3 regions of the Pseudomonas sp. I3-I5 genome follow, and region 1 is predicted to be linked to each of the others. Evidence: predicted binding sites of a transcription regulator. Region 1 holds the regulator's gene; each other region holds the start of a gene.
What was found. Region 1 encodes sigma-54, which starts transcription at its own class of promoters, with help from an activator protein. Its sites were predicted from a motif close to ANTGGCATNNANNTTGCTNT; they were not measured.
Positions count from the first base shown of each region.

Region 2: a site for sigma-54 is predicted at 3,104-3,123, ahead of flgB (flagellar basal body rod protein FlgB). Genes of this name have one in related genera too.
Region 3: a site for sigma-54 is predicted at 2,406-2,425, ahead of glnA (type I glutamate--ammonia ligase). Genes of this name have one in related genera too.

Region 1 is NZ_CP093940.1:3,701,249-3,705,779, reverse strand. Features, by position in the region: gene MOP87_RS16545 (HPr family phosphocarrier protein) at 1-252, opposite strand, end outside; gene rapZ (RNase adapter RapZ) at 272-1,126, opposite strand; gene ptsN (PTS IIA-like nitrogen regulatory protein PtsN) at 1,129-1,593, opposite strand; gene raiA (ribosome-associated translation inhibitor RaiA) at 1,606-1,914, opposite strand; gene MOP87_RS16525 (RNA polymerase factor sigma-54) at 1,996-3,489, opposite strand; gene lptB (LPS export ABC transporter ATP-binding protein) at 3,665-4,390, opposite strand; gene lptA (lipopolysaccharide transport periplasmic protein LptA) at 4,391-4,531, opposite strand, start outside.
Region 2 is NZ_CP093940.1:3,171,462-3,175,992, reverse strand. Features, by position in the region: gene flgM (flagellar biosynthesis anti-sigma factor FlgM) at 1-97, opposite strand, end outside; gene flgA (flagellar basal body P-ring formation chaperone FlgA) at 263-1,012, opposite strand; gene MOP87_RS14085 (chemotaxis protein CheV) at 1,089-2,018, shown strand; gene cheR (protein-glutamate O-methyltransferase CheR) at 2,069-2,896, shown strand; gene flgB (flagellar basal body rod protein FlgB) at 3,171-3,581, shown strand; gene flgC (flagellar basal body rod protein FlgC) at 3,584-4,027, shown strand; gene flgD (flagellar hook assembly protein FlgD) at 4,040-4,531, shown strand, end outside.
Region 3 is NZ_CP093940.1:174,430-178,960, reverse strand. Features, by position in the region: gene typA (translational GTPase TypA) at 1-472, opposite strand, end outside; gene thiI (tRNA uracil 4-sulfurtransferase ThiI) at 599-2,053, opposite strand; gene glnA (type I glutamate--ammonia ligase) at 2,523-3,929, shown strand; gene MOP87_RS00755 (chorismate mutase) at 4,083-4,531, shown strand, end outside.

The DNA of each region.
Region 1 (4,531 bases):
GTTGTTGATCAACTCGACCAGTGCCTCCATGGCTTCACTGTCCTGCTCGCCTTCGGTGTGCAGGTAGACCTGAGTGCCTTTGCCCGCCGCCAGCATCATGACCCCCATGATGCTCTTGCCATCGACCAGCTTGTCCGGGGCACGACCTACCTTGACCTGGCAGGGAAAGCGACCGGCAACCCCGACGAATTTGGCTGCCGCCCGGGCATGCAGACCCAGTTTGTTGATGATGGTGATTTCGCGGGCGGGCATGAGCTGGCGGATCCTTGGGCTAGAGGTCGCGGTGGCGAACCTGGACGTTTTTCAAAGATTGCTGGAGCAACTGGCCCAGCCGTTCGGTGAGGTACACCGAGCGATGATGGCCGCCAGTGCATCCGATGGCAATGGTGACATAGGCACGGTTGCTGGCGGCGAACCGTGGCAGCCACTTGAGCAGGTAGCTGGAAATATCGGTGAACATCTCTTCGACGTCCGGCTGAGCCGCGAGGTAGTCGATGACGGGTTGTTCAAGGCCGGAATGCTCGCGCAGTTCTGGCTTCCAGTATGGGTTGGGCAGGCAGCGCACGTCGAACACCAGATCGGCATCGACCGGCATGCCCCGCTTGAAGCCGAATGACTCCACCAGAAAAGCCGTACCCGGTTCTGGCTTGTCCAACAAGCGCAGCTTGATAGAGTCACGCAGCTGATAGAGATTCAGGCGGGTGGTGTCGATCTTGAGATCGGCCAGGTCAGCTATCGGCCCCAGCAAATCCCGTTCGACGCGAATCGCCTCGGCCAGTGAGCGATCGGCATTGGTCAACGGGTGGCGTCGGCGGGTTTCGGAAAAACGCTTGAGCAGCGTGTCTTCGTCGGCATCGAGGTACAGCACGTCGCACTGGATGTGACGAGCACGCGCTTGTTCGAGCAGTTCGGGAAAGCGCGACAAGTGGCTTGGCAGGTTGCGTGCGTCAATCGATACGGCAACCTTGGGCTGCGGCAATTCGGTGTTGAGCAGCGCGCTTTCCGCCAACTGCGGCAGCAGCCCGGCGGGCAAATTGTCGATGCAGTAGAAACCGTTGTCTTCGAGGACATCGAGGGCCGTGCTCTTACCGGAGCCGGACCGGCCACTGACGATGATCAAGCGCATGTTCAATGCTCGTTCTGTACGTCCAGGACGACCTGGAACAAGGCCTCGCTGCTCTGGGCTGCACGCAGGCGATCACGAACGTCCTTGCGATCGAGCATGCTGGCTATCTGGCGCAGCAGTTCCAGATGAGCATCGGTGGCCGCAACCGGAACCAGCAGAACGAAAAGCAGGTCCACGGGCGCGCCATCGATCGCGTCATAATCGATGGGGGCGTCAAGGTGCAGAAGGGCGCTGACCGGTGAGGAGCACCCTTCGAGGCGGCAATGGGGGATGGCGATGCCATTGCCGAAACCAGTGGAGCCCAGCTTTTCGCGGGCCACCAGTTTTTCGAAGACGTCTTGCATCTCAAGTTCAGGTACTTGATCGGCAATCAGGGTGGCGACCTTTTCCAGGGCGCGCTTCTTGCTGCCGCCCGGCACGTTCACGAGGGAACGGCCGGGGGTCAGGATGGTTTCAAGTCGGATCATGGATGAGGGGGATCAGCGGGCTGCTGCACCTTGCAGCAGGCTTTGCTGTTTTTCCTTGTGTTTTTTCAGTTGGCGGTCGAGCTTGTCGGCCAAGGCGTCGATGGCTGCATACATGTCTTCGTGTTCGGCGTTGGCTACCACTTCACCGCCAGGAATCTGCAAGGTCGCTTCGACCTTCTGCTGCAGCTTCTCGACTTTCATGATGACCTGCACGTTAGTGATCTTGTCGAAGTGACTCTCCACGCGGGCGAGCTTTTCGAGCACGTAATCACGCAAGGGTTGGGTGACTTCTACATGCTGTCCACTGATATTGACTTGCATACAGCTTCTCCTTTTGTTGCCCGTGCATCAAAGAGGCAGGTGTTGCACCTGCCACACAAACGCGGTGGCACATCTCAGGGGCTACATCAATCGCTTGCGCTCGCTCGAGGGTGCGATACCCAGGGACTCGCGGTACTTGGCGACAGTGCGACGGGCGACCTGGATGCCTTGTGCCTCCAGTAAACCAGCGATCTTGCTGTCACTCAATGGCTTTTTCTGATTTTCCGCCGCAACCAGTTTCTTGATGATCGCGCGGATCGCCGTGGACGAGCATTCCCCGCCTTCGGAGGTGCTGACGTGGCTCGAGAAAAAGTATTTCAGCTCGTAGATGCCGCGGGGGGTGTGCATGTACTTCTGGGTGGTGACCCGGGAAATGGTCGACTCGTGCATGCCCACAGCTTCTGCGATGTCGTGCAGCACCAGCGGCTTCATCGCCTCGTCGCCGTGGTCCAGGAAACCGCGCTGATGCTCGACGATCTGCGTAGCCACCTTCATCAAGGTTTCGTTGCGGCTTTGCAGGCTCTTGATGAACCAGCGGGCTTCCTGCAACTGGTTGCGCATGAAGGTGTTGTCGGCACTGGTGTCGGCGCGGCGTACGAACCCGGCGTATTGCGCGTTAACGCGCAGGCGTGGCACCGCCTCCTGGTTCAGTTCCACCAGCCACCGCTCGCTGTCCTTGCGCACGATCACATCCGGCACCACGTACTCGGGCTCACTGGACTCGATCTGCGACCCTGGGCGAGGGTTGAGGCTCTGCACCAGTTCGATGACCTGGCGCAGCTCATCTTCCTTGAGTTTCATGCGGCGCATGAGCTGGCTGTAGTCGCGGCTTCCCAGCAGGTCGATGAAGTCGCTGACCAGGCGCATGGCCTCGGTCATCCACGGGGTGCTGGCCGGCAGCTGGCGCAGTTGCAGCAACAGGCATTCGCCCAGCGTGCGGGCGCCGACACCAGCAGGTTCGAATTGCTGGATACGATGCAGCACTGCCTCGACTTCATCCAGCTCGATGTCGAGCTCAGGGTCGAACCCTGCACAAATCTCTTCCAGACTGTCTTCCAGATAGCCCTGATTGTTGATGCTGTCGATCAAGGTGACTGCAATGAGCCGGTCGGTGTCGGACATCGGCGCCAGGTTCAACTGCCACAGCAGATGGCTTTGCAGGCTCTCGCCAGCCGAAGTGCGGGTGGTGAAATCCCACTCGTCGTCGTCATTGCTTGGCAGGCTGCTGGCACTGGTCTGGTAGATGTCTTCCCAGGCGGTGTCGACAGGAAGCTCGTTGGGGATGCGTTCGTTCCACTCGCCGTCTTCGAGGTTTTCGGCGCTGGCAGTGGTTTCCTGGAAGCTGTTGTCCTGGACGTCGCTGGTCGGTTTGTTCTCGGCGTTGTCCGCCATGGGGTCGGTGTTGTCGAAGTCGTCGCCGTCTTCCTGGCGCTCGAGCATCGGATTGGACTCCAGGGCTTCCTGGATTTCCTGCTGAAGGTCCAGGGTGGAAAGCTGGAGCAGGCGGATGGCCTGTTGCAACTGCGGTGTCATCGTCAGTTGCTGGCCCATTTTTAGGACGAGCGATGGTTTCATGGCAGATGCTTTGTACCTTGTTCGCCGGCGCACATGCGCCTTCCACTACACGAGGGCGCCGGGGCGCCATTTCAAGCAAGATTTATGCCTTAAATTGTAGCGTTTGCCTAGAGCACTGTAACAACTTGGCCCGACTTGGGGGCGTCTTTGTTCGTGCCCAAGGCGCGCGTCGTGATCAAAGCCTGAACTCGTGCCCCAGGTAAACTTCTTTCACCAGGTCATTGGCCAGGATGGTCTGGGCATCGCCCTCGGCGATCAGGCGGCCGTCGTTGACGATGTAGGCCGTTTCACAGATATCCAGCGTTTCACGCACGTTGTGGTCCGTGATCAGCACACCGATGCCCTTGGCTTTGAGGTGATGAATGATCTGCTTGATATCACCGACCGAAATGGGGTCCACGCCTGCGAAGGGCTCGTCGAGCAAGATGAATTTTGGAGAGGTTGCCAATGCCCGGGCAATCTCGACACGCCGCCGCTCGCCGCCGGACAGGCTCATGCCCAGGTTGTCGCGAATGTGGCTGATGTGGAATTCCTGAAGCAGGCTTTCGAGCTCCTGGCGCTGGCCCTCGCGATCAAGATCCTTGCGGGTTTCCAGGATCGCCTTGATGTTGTCGGCCACCGACAGCTTGCGGAAGATCGACGCTTCCTGCGGTAGATAGCCGATACCGGCCCGGGCGCGACCGTGCATGGGCTGGTGGCTGACATCGAGGCTGTCGATCAGCACGCGCCCCTGATCGGCCTGAACCAGGCCAACGATCATGTAGAAGCACGTAGTCTTGCCGGCGCCATTGGGGCCGAGCAGGCCGACGATCTGACCGCTGTCGATCGACAGGCTGACGTCTCGCACGACCTGGCGGCCCTTGTAGCTCTTGGCCAGGTGCTGGGCTTTGAGGGTTGCCATTTACTCGGCCTTCTTCTTGGGCTGGATCACCATGTCGATACGCTGACGTGGCGTGGTTACGTTGCCACCCCGACCGGCAGTGGCCACTTGTGTCTGGGTGTTGTAGACGATTTTCTCGCCTTCGGTGGTGTTGCCTTCGTT
Region 2 (4,531 bases), 530 kb from region 1:
TGGCGGCCGGCTTTTCAGTGCTGCCAGGGGCATTGCTGCCGCGTACGCCGCCGGTGACGGCCGGGGAATTATTCAAACGACTGAAGTCGATGACCATGATCAGAAAACCTCTGGGTTTATGGACGCTTGCCTTGTTTTCGGCCAACTCACGATAAACTTTAGGCACAAATGCGTGGCTGTCTTGAGCGACAGCCTGTTACCCGTTTTCTGACACAGTCTAAAAAAAGCGGTTCCCGTGCGCCAGCGGCTTTCGCCCACTGGCTTACATGCTCACCTCGACCTGGCCCGGGCCTGTCACCATGGCCTTGACCACGCGTTTGGAATTGAGGTTGCGCACCCGAATCTGCTCGCTGATGCCGCCTTTGCTCAGCGCCTCGCCAGGCATGCGTACGCTCAACGTGCCGCTGCGGGCAACGATCACCACATGATCGCCTTTGCGCACCACCTCCGCCTGCTCCAGGTGCTGAGGCGTCAGCACCTGATCCATCACCGTCGGGCGCAGCATCTTCATGCCGACCGCCTGGCCCATATCGGTCAGAAACCCTTGGCCCAGCGTGCCGACGTCCCGTTCGCGCAGGGCCACATCACCTTCGCTCACCACGTTGTCCCGTCGCAGCGGGCGGGTGACCACGACCACCTCGCGGAACAAGCGAACAGTGGCGGGCACGAACACGGTCCAAGGCGCCGCGCCGTCGCAGCGCACACGCACCGTCACCCGCCCCAGCGGCACGCTCGGGCTTTCCAACGAGGCGTCGAGCGCCTGGCTGCACAGGGGCATGCGCAACCGTGGGTCCAACGGGTTGACCTGAATCTCGTAGCGGCCGGCCGTTTGGGTCGTGGCGAGATAATCTTCGACGGTGAACTCAAGAAACCCCTGGGTGACACCGATAAGCTGTTCAGGCATGGTGAACGCGTCCGCCCAGGTGCGAACCGGTACCAGCAGGCACAGTGCGGCCAGCAAGCCAGCCAGCAGGCGCGTCAATCGTCGGGAAACTGTCGTTTTCATGTACATGGCGCTCAAAAAAGCAAAGCCCGTGCCGACTTCTTGAGTGAGTGGCAACGAATGGCTGACAGGTAAGGAGTTCGGCATGGCGGGGGTTATGGATTCGGTCAACCAGCGCACACAGCTGGTAGGGCAGAATCGCCTGGAACTGCTGCTGTTCCGCCTCAACGGCGAACAGCTTTATGGCATCAACGTTTTCAAGGTCAGGGAAGTGCTGCAATGCCCTGCGCTGACCATTCTGCCCAAGGCGCACCCGGTAGTGCGCGGCGTCGCCAACATTCGCGGCGCGACGATCCCGATCCTTGACCTGTCGATGGCCACCGGCCTGCGCCCGTTGCAGGAGGACACGCGCAGCAGTTTCGTGATCATTACCGAGTACAACACCAAGACCCAGGGCTTCCTGGTGCACTCGGTCGAGCGCATCGTCAACATGAACTGGGAAGAAATCCATCCGCCACCCAAGGGGACCGGCCGCGATCACTACCTGACGGCAGTCACTCGGGTGGACAACCGCATGGTCGAGATCATCGACGTGGAGAAGGTGCTGGCCGAGGTCGCGCCGTCTTCGGAGTCGGTGTCGGCGGGTGTGGTGGACGCCGAGGTGCAGGACAAGGCCGTGATGCTGCGGGTGTTGACCGTCGACGATTCGTCGGTGGCACGCAAGCAGGTCAGCCGCTGCCTGCAGACCGTCGGCGTCGAGGTGGTGGCGCTCAATGACGGTCGCCAGGCCTTGAACTACCTGCGCCAGTTGGTGGACGAAGGCAAGAAGCCAGAAGAAGAGTTTCTGATGATGATTTCCGACATTGAGATGCCGGAAATGGACGGCTATACCCTGACAGCGGAAATTCGCAGCGACCCGCGCATGCAAAAACTGCACATCTGCCTGCATACTTCCCTGTCCGGGGTGTTCAACCAGGCGATGGTCAAGAAAGTGGGCGCCGATGACTTCCTGGCCAAGTTCCGGCCGGATGATCTGGCCCAGCGCGTGGTTGACCGGATCAAGGCAGCGCATTGAAAGGCGCCGGGGTTCGCCCCGGCCACAGTGATTGAAAAGAGGCGGCAGCAGTGTCTACGGGTAATTTGGATTTCGAACAGTTCCGGGTATTTCTGGAAAAAGCCTGTGGCATCTTGCTGGGCGAGAATAAGCAGTACCTGGTGTCCAGCCGCCTCAACAAGTTGATGGAGCAGCAGGGCATCAAGAGCCTGGGCGAGCTGGTGCAGCGCATTCAGGCGCAGCCGCGTGGCGGCCTGCGCGAGCAGGTGGTCGACGCTATGACCACCAACGAAACCCTGTGGTTTCGCGATACCTACCCGTTCGAGGTGCTCAAGAACAAGGTCATCCCCGAGTTCATCCGCAACAACCCCGGCCAGCGCCTGCGCATGTGGTCGGCGGCGTGCTCGTCGGGCCAGGAGCCGTACTCCATCTCCATGGCCATCGACGAGTTCGAACGCAGCAACCTGGGCCAGCTGAAAATGGGCGCGCAGATCGTTGCGACCGACCTGTCGGGCACCATGCTCAACAACTGCAAGACTGGCGAATACGACAGCCTGGCGATAGCCCGCGGCTTGTCGGCCGAGCGCCTGCAGCGCTACTTCGACCCCAAGGGGCCGGGGCGCTGGGCCATCAAGCCGGCGATTCGCAACCGGGTGGAGTTCCGCTCGTTCAACCTGCTCGACAGCTATGCAAGCCTGGGCAAATTCGACATCGTGTTCTGCCGCAACGTGTTGATCTACTTCTCGGCCCAGGTCAAGAAAGACATCCTGCTGCGCATCCACAGCACGCTCAAGCCGGGCGGGTATCTGTTCCTGGGCGCATCCGAAGCCCTCAACGGCCTGCCGGATCATTACCAGATGGTGCAATGCAGCCCGGGGATCATCTACCAGGCCAAGTAGGCCTGAGTCGTATATGGCGCTGACAAGACGTCTTGTCAGCGGCCTTCACTGAGTCGGCCCTGCCGCTGACGTCAAATTTTTGTTTTGCCGCTCAAGTGCGCTTCTTTTTGCCGCTTGTGGCCATTCGGCCACGTGCGGTTTGCCGCTTTTCTGGCATCGCGCCCCTGCGAGCAGGGCTGCAAGGCCTTGAATCCGGGCTTTGCAGATGTTGGCACAAGCCTTGCTAAAACCTTCGGCAACGACACTCTGGTCAACCGCTGAAGGTTTCCCCGACATGAGCATCAGCTTCGACAAGGCGCTTGGTATCCATGAAAAGGCCCTGGGCTTTCGTGCGCAACGCGCCGAAGTGCTGGCCAACAACATCGCCAACGCCGACACCCCCAACTACAAGGCCCGTGACCTGGACTTCGCCTCTGTGCTGGCCGCCGAAAGCGACAAGCAGCAGAACGGCGGCCGCTTCGGTCTGGAGCGCACCAACAGCCGGCACATCGAGGCCGACGGCGTGGCGCTGAGCGACGAAGCCCTCAAGTACCGCACGCCGATGCAGCCCTCGATCGACCAGAACACCGTGGACGCGCAGATCGAGCAGTCCAACTACACCGAAAATGCCATCGGCTTCCAGGCCAGCTTCACGTTGCTCAACAGTAAATTCAAAGGGCTGGTGTCAGCCCTGCGGGGAGAATGACCATGTCCCTTTCCAGTGTCTTCAACATTGCCGGTTCCGGCATGAGCGCGCAGAACACGCGCCTGAACACCGTCGCCTCCAACATCGCCAACGCCGAGACGGTCTCGTCGAGCATCGACCAGACCTACCGCGCTCGTCATCCCGTGTTCGCCACCACGTTCCAGAACACCCAGGCCGGCACCAGCCAGTCGCTGTTCGAGGACCAGGGCGAGGCAGGGCAGGGCGTGCAGGTAACTGGCATCGTCGAGGACCAGAGCAACCTCGAGGCTCGCTACGAGCCCAGCCACCCGGCGGCGAACAAGGACGGCTACGTGTATTACCCCAACGTCAACGTGGTCGAGGAGATGGCTGACATGATCTCGGCCAGCCGCGCGTTCCAGACCAATGCCGAGTTGATGAACACGGCCAAGAGCATGATGCAGAAGGTACTGACCCTGGGTCAGTGATAGGACGCCGACATGACCACCACCAATGCCACAGGCGACGTCGGTAGTAGCTACCTGAACTCGCTGCAACGCAAAGAAAGCAAGAACGACGATAAGACCGGCGCCGCCGGCAGTGCGCTGGGCAAAGATGCCTTCCTGCAGCTGCTGGTCACCCAGATGAAGAACCAGAACCCCCTCGACCCGCAGCAGAACGGCGAGTTCGTGGCGCAGTTGGCGCAGTTCAGCAGCTTGGAAGGTATCCAGACCCTGAACAGCTCGGTCAATTACATCGCCGGTGCGTTTCAGTCTTCCCAGGCCTTGCAGGCATCGTCGCTGGTCGGGCGCAACGTGATCGTGCAGACCGACAAGGCCATGGTCGACACCAGCAAGGACATGAAGGGCTCGGTGAACCTGACCGGCTCGAGTACCGCCACCTCGGTGGGGGTGTGCGACAAGGACGGCAAGCTGGTGCGCACCCTCGATCTGGGTTCCCAGGCTGGCGGCAAGGTGGACTTCACCTGGGAT
Region 3 (4,531 bases), 1.3 Mb from region 1:
GCTGCTCATCGGTGGCGCCCAGGTTGTCGAACAGATCGAAGATCTGGTCCAGAACCCAGTCAGGACGCGCGCCCGGGCGGTCGACCTTGTTGATGACCACGATTGGCTTGAGGCCAGCTTCGAAGGCCTTCTTGGTCACGAAGCGGGTCTGTGGCATCGGGCCGTCCTGGGCATCGACCAGCAGCAGCACGGAGTCAACCATCGACATCACACGCTCAACCTCGCCACCGAAGTCGGCGTGGCCGGGGGTGTCGACGATGTTGATGTGGTAGCCGTTCCAGTTGATGGCGGTGTTCTTCGCCAGAATGGTGATGCCGCGCTCTTTTTCCTGGTCGTTGGAGTCCATCACGCGCTCGTCGTTGAGCTCGTTACGCTCGAGCGTGCCCGACTGGCGCAGGAGTTTGTCTACCAGGGTGGTTTTGCCATGGTCAACGTGGGCGATGATGGCGATGTTACGCAGATTTTCGATCACAACTGTATCTCGATCAGAGGATTCGGTTGCCGCCAGTGTAGGCGGCGAATAAGTACGTTTGAGGCTCAGCGGGCCCGCAGGTCGGGAGGGCGATGGCGGATGCTGCCGCCATACAGCCCTGGCGTCTTATGCCGGACGATAAACACGCACATTGGCATGTCCCTCACTGAGCAGGTGGTGTGCGTGCAGACGGCTCATCACACCTTTGTCGCAATACAGCAAGTACTGGCGCGTGGGGTCCAGGTGCTTGAACTTGCTGTTGATGGCATAGAACGGAAGCGCCTGGACTTCGATACCGTCGATCGCCAGAGGCTCGTCCTCCTGGGCGTCGGGGTGGCGGATATCGATGACGATCTGGCCCGGCAATGCCTCGGCCACTTCTTCGATCTCGATGTCCTTGCCCAGCTCATCGATCACATGGTCGATGGAGATGAACTTGGCGCGCTCGATGGCGCGCTCGAGTACCTGCATCTCGAACTGCTTTTCTTCGTGCTCCATGCGGTGACGCTTGGCATGGGTAGTCGGGTTCACCGAAATCACGCCGCAGTATTCGGGCATGTGCTTGGCGAAATCGGCGGTACCGATGGCGTTGGCCTGGTCGATGATGTCCTGCTTGTGGGTCGCCAGCAGAGGGCGCAGCACCAGCTTGTCGGTGGCCGAGTCGATGATCGACAGGTTCGGCAGGGTCTGGCTGGATACCTGGGATATGGCTTCGCCAGTCACCAGCGCGTCGATCTCAAGGCGCTCGGCCATTCGCGCCGCGGCACGGAGCATCATGCGCTTGAGGGTGACGCCCATGTAGCTGTTGTCGACCTTGTTGAGGATCTCGCCGACCACTTCCTCGAAGGGTACGCTGATGAACAGCACGCGCTGGCTGCTGCCGTACTTCTTCCAAAGGAAGTGTGCCACTTCCATCACGCCCAGTTCGTGGGCACGTCCGCCGAGGTTGAAGAAGCAGAAGTGCGTCATCAGGCCGCGACGCATCATCTGGTAGGCGGCCACGGTAGAGTCGAACCCGCCGGACATCAGGACCAGGGTCTGCTCCAGGGCGCCCAGCGGGTAGCCGCCAATCCCTTGGTGCTGGTTGTGGATCACGAACAGGCGCTGGTTGCGGATTTCGATGCGTACCAGCACTTCCGGGTTCTTCAACGTGATGCCGGCCGCACCGCACTGCTGGCGCAGCTGGCTGCCCACGTAGCGGTCGACGTCCATCGACGTGAAGTCGTGGTGCCCACCGCGCTTGCAACGCACCGCAAAGTGCTTGCCGGCCAGCAGGTGGCCGAAGTGCTGCTTGCACTTGGCGACGATGTCGTCGAAGTCGCCCAGGGGGTACTCCTCGACCTGCAGGAAGTGGGTAATACCCGGTGTACAGGTCAGGCGCTCGACGATCTCGCGCTGAACCTTCTCGTCCTCGATGCGGGTGATTACCTCGAGGTTGTCCCAGACACCATCGACCACGAGCTCAGGATCCAGATCCTTGAGCACGTTGCGGATGTTCTTGGCGAGCTGACGGATGAAGCGCTTGCGCACCGGCCGGCTCTTGATGGTGATCTCTGGGAAGACTTTGACGATAAGTTTCATTGGTTTACAGCGCGCGCAGGGCCTGCCGAAAATGAGGGGCGCGAATTATATCGGAAATTGCTCAGGATTTGACCAACTTTTGAGCAGAAGCTTGCAGAAAAATGCAGGAAGCCAACTTCAGACACCGCGCGTCGGGGCTTGAAGGCGGTATCTGCGATCTTGGGCAGACGGCCCATTGCATCCAGTCGGCCTCATACGTCGAGTACGATCCCATTCAACGCCATTCGACCCAATGCACCTTATTGGTGCGACAATTAAAAAAATCGCATCGTAAGGGTGCACATTTCTCCCTGCAGCCCCAGCCAGATGCCCACAAACGCCCCCTTCTGTCCCGACCTCGCCATTTTCGGGCACTGGCATGCAATTTGCTCCCTTGTGAGGCAGGTAAGCTTGGCCGACTATCCGCGCCCGGCAACACCCTTTTTCCAGGGCGGCGGCCAACCGTGCCCTAGACCATCCGGAGGACAACATGTCGAAGTCGGTTCAGCTCATCAAAGATCATGACGTCAAGTGGATTGATCTGCGTTTCACGGACACCAAAGGTACTCAGCACCACGTGACCATGCCGGCGCGTGATGCGTTGGACGAAGACTTCTTCGAAGTCGGCAAGATGTTCGACGGCTCCTCCATCGCTGGCTGGAAAGGCATCGAAGCCTCCGACATGATCCTGATGCCGGTAGACGAGACTGCCGTTCTGGACCCGTTCACCGAAGAGCCGACGCTGATCATTACCTGTGACATCGTCGACCCGTCGAGCATGCAGGGCTACGACCGTGACCCACGTGCGATCGCCAAGCGCGCCGAGGAATACCTCAAGAGCACTGGCATCGGTGACACCGTGTTCGCCGGCCCGGAGCCTGAGTTCTTCATCTTCGACGAAGTGAAGTTCCAGTCGGACATCTCCGGCTCGATGTTCAAGATCTTCTCCGAGCAAGGCTCGTGGATGACCGGTGCCGATATCGAAGGCGGCAACAAAGGCCACCGCCCAGGCGTCAAAGGTGGCTACTTCCCAGTACCGCCATTCGACCACGACCACGAAATCCGTACTGCCATGTGCAACGCACTGGAAGAGATGGGCCAGCTGGTCGAAGTGCACCACCATGAAGTGGCCACCGCCGGCCAGAACGAAATCGGCGTCAAGTTCAACACCCTGGTGAAGAAGGCCGACGAAGTCCAGGCCCTCAAGTACGTCGTGCACAACGTTGCCGACGCCTACGGCCGCACCGCTACCTTCATGCCGAAGCCGCTGTACGGCGACAACGGCTCGGGTATGCACGTGCACATGTCGATCTGGAAAGACGGCAAGAACACCTTCGCAGGTGAAGGCTATGCCGGCCTGTCCGACACCGCCCTGTACTTCATCGGCGGCATCATCAAGCACGGCAAGGCCCTGAACGGCTTCACCAACCCGTCGACCAACTCGTACAAGCGTCTGGTCCCAGGTTTCGAGGCACCCGTGATGCTGGCCTACTCGGCACGCAACCGTTCGGCTTCGATCCGTATCCCTTATGTCGGCAGCCCGAAAGCCCGCCGTATCGAGGCGCGTTTCCCAGACCCATCGGCTAACCCGTACCTGGCCTTCGCGGCCTTGCTGATGGCTGGCCTGGACGGCATCCAGAACAAGATCCACCCAGGCGATGCAGCCGACAAAAACCTGTATGACCTGCCGCCTGAAGAGGCCAAGGACATCCCACAGGTGTGCGGCAGCCTGAAGGAAGCCCTGGAAGAGCTGGACAAGGGCCGTGCGTTCCTGACCAAGGGCGGCGTGTTCTCCGATGATTTCATCGACGCGTTCATCGAGCTCAAGAGCGAAGAAGAAATCAAGGTCCGTACCTTCGTCCATCCGCTGGAATACGAGCTGTACTACAGCTGCTGATCTGATCGGCGCCTGGCGCCGATGACTGGATCGAAACGGCCTCCCTTGGGAGGCCGTTTGCGTTTTGGACTTCAGGCATTTCGGAAGTTACCTACCTCGGTGCGTTGCCCATCCCTCTCAGAATCAGACCTCCACCCCTAGGAGGCACCCTGTATGCGCAATCGACTGCTTTGTCTGTTTACAGCGTTCAGCTTGACTGGCTGCACTGCTGCTGCACCGCAACACCCTGCTCTTGAGCCGTTGTTAGCTACCATTGAGCAGCGCCTGGCCATTGCGCAGGCCGTTGCCTTGCACAAGTGGGACAAAGGGCAACCCGTGCAAGCCACTGAACGCGAGCAAGAGGTCCTGATGCGCGTGCAGGTGGCTGCACCTGTGTTTGGCCTGGCCCCGCACGATACCGAAGCCTTTTTTGCCGACCAGATGGAAGCCAACAAGCTTGTGCAGTACACCCTGCTGCACCAATGGCGCTTGGCAGGACAAGCGCCGCACCACCTGCGGGCGGACCTGCAAACGGTCATTCGCCCGCAGCTGGACAGGCTCGAAAGTCAATTGCTTGAACAGCTTGCGGCATTCAGGCGTCAGGACGGGCAGGCCTGTGCGCA